Regions from separate parts of the Nanhaiella sioensis genome, predicted to be linked through region 1. Evidence: a T-box and tRNA genes for the amino acid it is inferred to sense, from the RefSeq annotation. Region 1 holds a T-box; the other holds one or more tRNA genes.
What was found. A T-box is a leader RNA that pairs with one kind of tRNA and senses whether it is charged. The one in region 1 lies ahead of proS (proline--tRNA ligase), so its partner is inferred to be a tRNA-Pro.
Positions count from the first base shown of each region.

Region 2: it has a tRNA-Pro gene. The T-box ahead of proS (proline--tRNA ligase) is inferred to sense a tRNA for this amino acid. The anticodon was not compared.

Region 1 is NZ_JBKAEG010000001.1:1,199,293-1,203,713, reverse strand. It holds gene V1503_RS05585 (YhcN/YlaJ family sporulation lipoprotein) at 1-376, shown strand, start outside; gene proS (proline--tRNA ligase) at 429-1,865, opposite strand; T-box leader at 2,026-2,251, opposite strand; gene V1503_RS05575 (hypothetical protein) at 2,505-2,864, shown strand; gene V1503_RS05570 (purine/pyrimidine permease) at 3,381-4,421, shown strand, end outside.
Region 2 is NZ_JBKAEG010000001.1:2,090,263-2,094,683, forward strand. It holds rRNA gene V1503_RS09905 (16S ribosomal RNA) at 90-1,640, opposite strand; tRNA gene V1503_RS09910 (tRNA-Ala) at 1,710-1,785, opposite strand; tRNA gene V1503_RS09915 (tRNA-Pro) at 1,800-1,876, opposite strand; tRNA gene V1503_RS09920 (tRNA-Arg) at 1,888-1,964, opposite strand; tRNA gene V1503_RS09925 (tRNA-Leu) at 1,978-2,066, opposite strand; tRNA gene V1503_RS09930 (tRNA-Gly) at 2,072-2,146, opposite strand; tRNA gene V1503_RS09935 (tRNA-Leu) at 2,164-2,246, opposite strand; tRNA gene V1503_RS09940 (tRNA-Lys) at 2,256-2,328, opposite strand; tRNA gene V1503_RS09945 (tRNA-Val) at 2,363-2,438, opposite strand; rRNA gene rrf (5S ribosomal RNA) at 2,448-2,563, opposite strand; rRNA gene V1503_RS09955 (23S ribosomal RNA) at 2,647-4,421, opposite strand, start outside.

The DNA.
Region 1 (4,421 bases):
TGTTAATAATGCAAACAATCGTACAAATACTGCAAATGAAACACGTATGGAAGTGGCACAAGACGCAGCAGATCGCATCACTGCAATGAAAGAGGTAAGAAGAGCCAATGTTATTGTTACTAACAATAATGCTTATGTAGCAGCAACATTAAATGACAATACAACAGGGACTACAACGAAAAAGCTGGAAAGCCGTATAGCTGATAAGGTTAGAGCTCAAGATAAAAACATTGATAATGTTTATGTGTCGACAAATCCTGATTTCATTAATCGTATGACTGATTATGGTAACAGGATAAATAGAGGTGAACCAGTAGAAGGATTTTTTACAGATTTTAACGAAACAGTTAGAAGAGTATTTCCAACCGCTCGATAAAAAATAAGACTTAATAGGTGCTGGAATGATCATTTTCCAGCACCTAAAATTGTTAATATGCCTTTGCCCAATAGACCATTTGTTTTGCCTCGTTATTACAACATACACATGTTGCTGAAATCTTGTCTTGTTCAAATGGGATACATCTAGAAGTTGCACCAGTCTGCTCTTTAATTTTTTCTTCACAGGATTGCTTACCACACCACATGGCCTTAACAAATCCATTGTTAGTACTAAAAAAGTTTTCAAATTGCACCATGTTTTCCACAGTAGTTGTTTTAGATTGACGATTTAAAAGTGCCTTATGATATAAATGATCTTGTATTTGTATTAATTTTTCTGAAATAGTAGTAGCTAAGTTCTCCATTGGTACCTTTTCTTTTTCTCCCGTATCTCTTCTTGCAAGAACAACTTGTTTATTCTCAATATCCTTGGGGCCGATTTCAAGACGTAGAGGTATCCCTTTCATTTCGTGTTCATTAAATTTCCAGCCTGGCTTTTTATCGCTAGCATCGATGTCAATTCGAATGTCAGAGGAAAGTGATTCCTTCATTTCATAAGCCTTATCTAGTACACCTTCTTTATGCTGTGCAATAGGTACAATCATTACTTGTGTTGGCGCAATATTAGGTGGTAACACTAGCCCTCTATCATCACCATGGACCATGATAAGGGCACCAATTAAACGCGTAGTTATTCCCCATGAAGTTTGATGAACGTATTGTAATTCTCCACTTTGATCTGTATATTGAATGCCAAATGCTTTTGCAAAGCTGTCACCAAGATGATGTGATGTTCCAGTTTGTAACGCCTTGCCATCATGCATAAGACTTTCTATTGTATACGTGAATTTAGCTCCAGCAAATTTTTCTTTTTCCGTTTTTTGACCTTTAATGACTGGTATAGCTAGGAATTGTTCACATACTTCAGTATATACATCCAGCATTTTTCGGGTTTCTTCATGTGCCTCCTCATCTGTTGCATGAGCAGTGTGACCTTCTTGCCAAAGGAACTCAAGTGATCTGAGAAAAGGCCTCGTAGTTTTTTCCCAACGTACGACGTTACTCCACTGATTATATAATTTTGGTAGGTCGCGATATGAGTGTATGATATTTGCATAATGCTCACAAAACAATACTTCTGACGTTGGTCGGACACATAGCTTTTCAGCTAATTCTTCAGAGCCTCCATGTGTAACCCACGCTACTTCAGGTGCAAACCCTTCAATATGATCTTTTTCCTTTTGCAGTAGCTTTTCTGGTATAAATAATGGCATGTACACATTTTCATGACCTGTTTCCTTTATTTTTGAGTCTAAAATATGACGAATATTTTCCCATATAGCATAGCCATATGGACGAATTATCATTGAACCACGGACAGATGAGTAATCGATTAAATCAGCTTTCTTAACAATATCTGTATACCATTGCGCAAAATCCTCATCCATTGATGTTATTTCTTCAACAAATTTTTTTTCTTTACTCATTATACTCCACCTTCCTAAAATGCCTTATCAGCTGGTTTCATTAATTTTGTTATACTGTAATTAAATTAGAATAGCAAGCTGCCGTGAAAGCTAGTTGTAACGAATTAATAAAATACAGTCGATGAGATGATAACAACAAAATAAAAAACCTCTAATCCCAAAAAGGGACCGAGGTTTTCGGCGGTACCACCCTAGTTTGTTTACTACGTGTAGTAAACACCCTTGTATTTGATAACGGTTACAATCCGCTTGTACCTTCATGATCATAATCACTCGATACAGTACTCAAAGGTAGGTTCAAACATGTACTTTAGAAATCTCGCAGCAAATAATTTCCTCTCTAAAAAAGCACATAATGTTTTACTAGTCCTTATCAACGTTTACAATATAAAAGCTGTTTTCGCATTAATTGTTGTTATTGTATTAAGTGATAAACACTTTGACATCTTTTCTATTGAAAAACGATGTCAAACGTATTAAACCTCTTCTTACTATGCTAACTTGGTGAGGCAACAATATTTTCGAAAAGAGCCTTAATAAATTAACATATACTATATTTTCTTTTTCACCTTATGTCAAGAGTAACTTTTGATCTTGGCTGCATAAGATAATTGTAAAAAATTAAGGTGATGGTGTAATGTGACAAATAATATAGACCAAACCTTCATAGAAGAAAAATGGTATCATCCTGTAAATAAAACGGAAGCTGCTGTTTTTGCGAATGAACTATTAAACGAGCAAGTGAAGGTTGTAACGAAGTATGGAAAAATTTTTGAGGGTATAATTGAAAATACTAATGCGAGAAATCTATATTTGCTTACTCCACTGTTTAGGTCTAATGATCTGAATAACTATGAACAAAAGCCGAACTACGATAGCAGTAATTTCGGATTCCTCTCTGCCTTATTTAGCAAACCAGAACCTTTTGCCCAAATAATCATTCCACTTATATATGTAACAGCCTATGGAGCAAAAGTAAATAAAGATAAGACACCTTAAATATAGGCTTTTATCGTAAGACTGTTTTCGTAAGCATTTCGTTCTAATATGTAAGGACGTATATATATATTTAGCGTTCGAGGTATCTTTTCTACTTTTATAATTATTGAGGTTTCATAAGACTCTTCATACTGTCCATTGTTAGTAAAAATAGCAACAAAGTTTACGAAAGGGACATTTCGTAAACTTTGTTGCTTTTATTCACGTGAACTGGGGTTTATTTGTTATAGTCTAAGGAAGTCTCCGAACGTTAGTATATTCGTATTTTGCTCTTATTACGAACTACAACATGCTAAAATATATGACCATATGTATGATAATAGAAAAATCCATATCATAGTTTATAACGCTAACCTCAATTGGTTAGCTATTTTATTATTTCTTTTTAAAGTTAGAAATATTGCACTTATCATTTAGGAGATTCCATGTATTGGGGCAAATTGAATGTATGTTAATATAAAGAATTATAGTAACAATTTCCTGAATTGAATATATATGATAGGATGGAGGTTTTTTATGAGGTTATTATTTTCATCAATGCAATGGATGATTTTTATAATTACAACAAGTGTTGTGGCTCCTATAGTTATTGGAAATTCCTTTGGGTTACCCCAAGCAGAAATCGCTACATTACTACAAAGAACATTATTCGTTTTAGGTCTTTCAGGTCTATTACAAGCAGTATTAGGTCATCGTTTACCGATTATGGAAGGTCCCGCAGGGTTATGGTGGGGTGTGTTTATCGTTTATGCGAGTATCGTTGAAGCTGGAAATCTTGGGACATATGAGGGTTTACAACAGCTTGAAATGGGGATGATACTAAGCGGAGTTTTATTTATCTTATTAGCTCTTTTTAAATTGATCGATCTCTTGAAGAAACTGTTTACTCCAATTGTCACAGGAACTTATTTATTATTGTTAGTTGCACAACTAAGTGGTTCGTTTATGAACGGTATTTTTGGTGTAGGGTATAAACAAGATTCAGTAGATTTTTCGGTCGCTGTTCCTGCGGTTTGTGTTTTAGTTATAACGATATTATTGGCAAAAAGTCGTGTTCCGTTTATTCGAAGATATTCTGTTTTACTTAGTTTACTCATTGGATCACTTCTGTTTGCTGTGCTTCGGCTAGGAAAAAGTATTCCGCCGACCACAAGTGGTATTTCAGTACCACAGATTTTTGCTTGGGGAATGCCACAATTGAATAGCGGGATGATTATTACTTCCATTATGATAGGCTTACTATTATTAACAAATATGCTTGCCTCGATTTATGTTGTAGAAAAAGAGCTACAAGAACATACAAAAAATTATGAAGCTGTAAACTACAATAAAGCAAGCTTTGTTATGGGGATAAACCAGTGGTTAGGTGGTATTTTTTCTGCAATTGGTAGTGTACCGATTTCTGGATCAGCTGGATTTATTGCAATGACCAAAATTATTAATCGCTTACCATTTATTTTAGGAAATGTATTTATCATTTTACTTAGTTTCTTCCCGATGTTTACTACATATGCTGCTATGATTCCCGAACCAGTTGGCTATGCAATTTTATTTTAC
Region 2 (4,421 bases), 890 kb from region 1:
CTTCTTCATTTTGAGAGAATGTTCTCTCAAAACTAAACAAAAACAAAAGCGTCTTTTTATATGAAGTCTAGCTTCACATATTTCCTTAGAAAGGAGGTGATCCAGCCGCACCTTCCGATACGGCTACCTTGTTACGACTTCACCCCAATCATCTGTCCCACCTTAGGCGGCTGGCTCCTTACGGTTACCCCACCGACTTCGGGTGTTACAAACTCTCGTGGTGTGACGGGCGGTGTGTACAAGGCCCGGGAACGTATTCACCGCGGCATGCTGATCCGCGATTACTAGCGATTCCGGCTTCATGCAGGCGAGTTGCAGCCTGCAATCCGAACTGAGAATGGTTTTATGGGATTCGCTTAACCTCGCGGTTTTGCTGCCCTTTGTACCATCCATTGTAGCACGTGTGTAGCCCAGGTCATAAGGGGCATGATGATTTGACGTCATCCCCACCTTCCTCCGGTTTGTCACCGGCAGTCACCTTAGAGTGCCCAACTTAATGCTGGCAACTAAGATCAAGGGTTGCGCTCGTTGCGGGACTTAACCCAACATCTCACGACACGAGCTGACGACAACCATGCACCACCTGTCACTCTGTCCCCCGAAGGGGAACGCCCTATCTCTAGGGTTGGCAGAGGATGTCAAGACCTGGTAAGGTTCTTCGCGTTGCTTCGAATTAAACCACATGCTCCACCGCTTGTGCGGGCCCCCGTCAATTCCTTTGAGTTTCAACCTTGCGGTCGTACTCCCCAGGCGGAGTGCTTAATGCGTTAGCTGCAGCACTAAAGGGCGGAAACCCTCTAACACTTAGCACTCATCGTTTACGGCGTGGACTACCAGGGTATCTAATCCTGTTCGCTCCCCACGCTTTCGCACCTCAGCGTCAGTTACAGACCAGAGAGTCGCCTTCGCCACTGGTGTTCCTCCACATCTCTACGCATTTCACCGCTACACGTGGAATTCCACTCTCCTCTTCTGCACTCAAGTTCCCCAGTTTCCAATGACCCTCCACGGTTGAGCCGTGGGCTTTCACATCAGACTTAAGGAACCGCCTGCGCGCGCTTTACGCCCAATAATTCCGGACAACGCTTGCCACCTACGTATTACCGCGGCTGCTGGCACGTAGTTAGCCGTGGCTTTCTGGTTAGGTACCGTCAAGGTACCGCCCTATTCGAACGATACTTGTTCTTCCCTAACAACAGAGTTTTACGATCCGAAAACCTTCTTCACTCACGCGGCGTTGCTCCGTCAGACTTTCGTCCATTGCGGAAGATTCCCTACTGCTGCCTCCCGTAGGAGTCTGGGCCGTGTCTCAGTCCCAGTGTGGCCGATCACCCTCTCAGGTCGGCTACGCATCGTCGCCTTGGTGAGCCGTTACCTCACCAACTAGCTAATGCGCCGCGGGCCCATCCGTAAGTGATAGCCGAAGCCATCTTTCAAATAAGAACCATGTGGTTCTTATTGTTATTCGGTATTAGCTCCGGTTTCCCGAAGTTATCCCAATCTTACAGGTAGGTTGCCCACGTGTTACTCACCCGTCCGCCGCTAACCTCCGGGAGCAAGCTCCCTTTGGTTCGCTCGACTTGCATGTATTAGGCACGCCGCCAGCGTTCGTCCTGAGCCAGGATCAAACTCTCCAATAAAGTTTGATTGCTCATTTGTTCAAAAAAATTAACGTTGACGCTTTTGTTTTGTTTAGTTTTCAAAGAACATGGTGGAGCCTAGCGGGATCGAACCGCTGACCTCCTGCGTGCAAGGCAGGCGCTCTCCCAGCTGAGCTAAGGCCCCTTAATTTTTATAAGTGGTCGGGAAGACAGGATTCGAACCTGCGACCCCATGGTCCCAAACCATGTGCTCTACCAAGCTGAGCTACTTCCCGTTATTTATTAATGGCGCGCCCGAAAGGAGTCGAACCCATAACCTTCTGATCCGTAGTCAGACGCTCTATCCAATTGAGCTACGGGCGCTTATATATATAAATGGTGCCGAGGGCCGGACTTGAACCGGCACGGTAGTCACCTACCGCAGGATTTTAAGTCCTGTGTGTCTGCCAATTCCACCACCCCGGCAGCATTGGAGCGGAAGACGGGATTCGAACCCGCGACCCCCACCTTGGCAAGGTGGTGTTCTACCACTGAACTACTTCCGCAAGCTTTATTTAATTAATGCGGGTGAAGGGACTTGAACCCCCACGTCACAAGGACACTAGATCCTAAGTCTAGCGCGTCTGCCAATTCCGCCACACCCGCGGAAAATGATGAGCCATAGAGGACTCGAACCTCTGACCCTCTGATTAAAAGTCAGATGCTCTACCAACTGAGCTAATGGCTCATGATCATTAACAATATACTCTTACGAGTATTAATGGTGGAGGATGACGGGATCGAACCGCCGACCCCTTGCTTGTAAGGCAAGTGCTCTCCCAGCTGAGCTAATCCTCCAATATATAAGCCTGGCAACGTCCTACTCTCACAGGGGGAAACCCCCAACTACCATCGGCGCTGAAGAGCTTAACTTCCGTGTTCGGTATGGGAACGGGTGTGACCTCTTCGCCATCGCCACCAGACATAATATATAGGAATAAGTTAATATTCCTTCAAAACTAGATAATAGACATTCATTGAACAAAGCTTGCTCTGCATTTCTAACTTGGTTAAGTCCTCGATCTATTAGTATCTGTCAGCTCCACGTGTCACCACGCTTCCACCTCAGACCTATCAACCTCGTCATCTTCGAGGGATCTTACTAGCTTACGCTATGGGAAATCTCATCTTGAGGGGGGCTTCATGCTTAGATGCTTTCAGCACTTATCCCTTCCACACATAGCTACCCAGCTATGCCCTTGGCAGGACAACTGGTACACCAGCGGTGTGTCCATCCCGGTCCTCTCGTACTAAGGACAGCTCCTCTCAAATTTCCTACGCCCACGACGGATAGGGACCGAACTGTCTCACGACGTTCTGAACCCAGCTCGCGTACCGCTTTAATGGGCGAACAGCCCAACCCTTGGGACCGACTACAGCCCCAGGATGCGATGAGCCGACATCGAGGTGCCAAACCTCCCCGTCGATGTGGACTCTTGGGGGAGATAAGCCTGTTATCCCCGGGGTAGCTTTTATCCGTTGAGCGATGGCCCTTCCATGCGGAACCACCGGATCACTAAGCCCGACTTTCGTCCCTGCTCGACTTGTAGGTCTCGCAGTCAAGCTCCCTTATGCCTTTGCACTCTTCGAATGATTTCCAACCATTCTGAGGGAACCTTTGGGCGCCTCCGTTACTTTTTAGGAGGCGACCGCCCCAGTCAAACTGCCCACCTGACACTGTCTCCCGAAGCGATTAGCTCCGTAGGTTAGAATTTCAATACAGCCAGGGTAGTATCCCACCGACGCCTCCACCGAAGCTAGCGCTCCGGTTTCTACGGCTCCTACCTATCCTGTACAAGCTGTACCAAAATTCAATATCAGGCTACAGTAAAGCTCCACGGGGTCTTTCCGTCCTGTCGCGGGTAACCTGCATCTTCACAGGTACTATAATTTCACCGAGTCTCTCGTTGAGACAGTGCCCAGATCGTTACACCTTTCGTGCGGGTCGGAACTTACCCGACAAGGAATTTCGCTACCTTAGGACCGTTATAGTTACGGCCGCCGTTTACTGGGGCTTCGATTCAGAGCTTCTCCTTACGGATAACCCCTCCTCTTAACCTTCCAGCACCGGGCAGGTGTCAGCCCCTATACTTCGCCTTGCGGCTTCGCAGAGACCTGTGTTTTTGCTAAACAGTCGCCTGGGCCTTTTCACTGCGGCTTCTCAGGGCTATTCACCCTAAAAAGCACCCCTTCTCCCGAAGTTACGGGGTCATTTTGCCGAGTTCCTTAACGAGAGTTCTCTCGCTCACCTTAGGATTCTCTCCTCGCCTACCTGTGTCGGTTTGCGGTACGGGCACCTCTCACCTCGCTAGAGGCTTTTCTTGGCAGTGTGGAATCAGGAACTTCGGTACTATATTTCCCTCGCCATCACAGCTCAGCCTTTATGACAAGCGGATTTACCTACTTGTCAGCCTAACTGCTTGGACGCACATATCCAACAGTGCGCTTACCCTATCCTTCTGCGTCCCCCCATTGCTCAAATGGTGAGGAGGTGGTACAGGAATCTCAACCTGTTGTCCATCGCCTACGCCTTTCGGCCTCGGCTTAGGTCCCGACTTACCCTGAGCGGACGAGCCTTCCTCAGGAAACCTTAGGCATTCGGTGGAGGGGATTCTCACCCCTCTTTCGCTACTCATACCGGCATTCTCACTTCTAAGCGCTCCACCAGTCCTCTCGGTCTAGCTTCGCTGCACTTAGAACGCTCTCCTACCACTGTCCGTAAGGACAGTCCACAGCTTCGGTGATACGTTTAGCCCCGGTACATTTTCGGCGCAGAGTCAC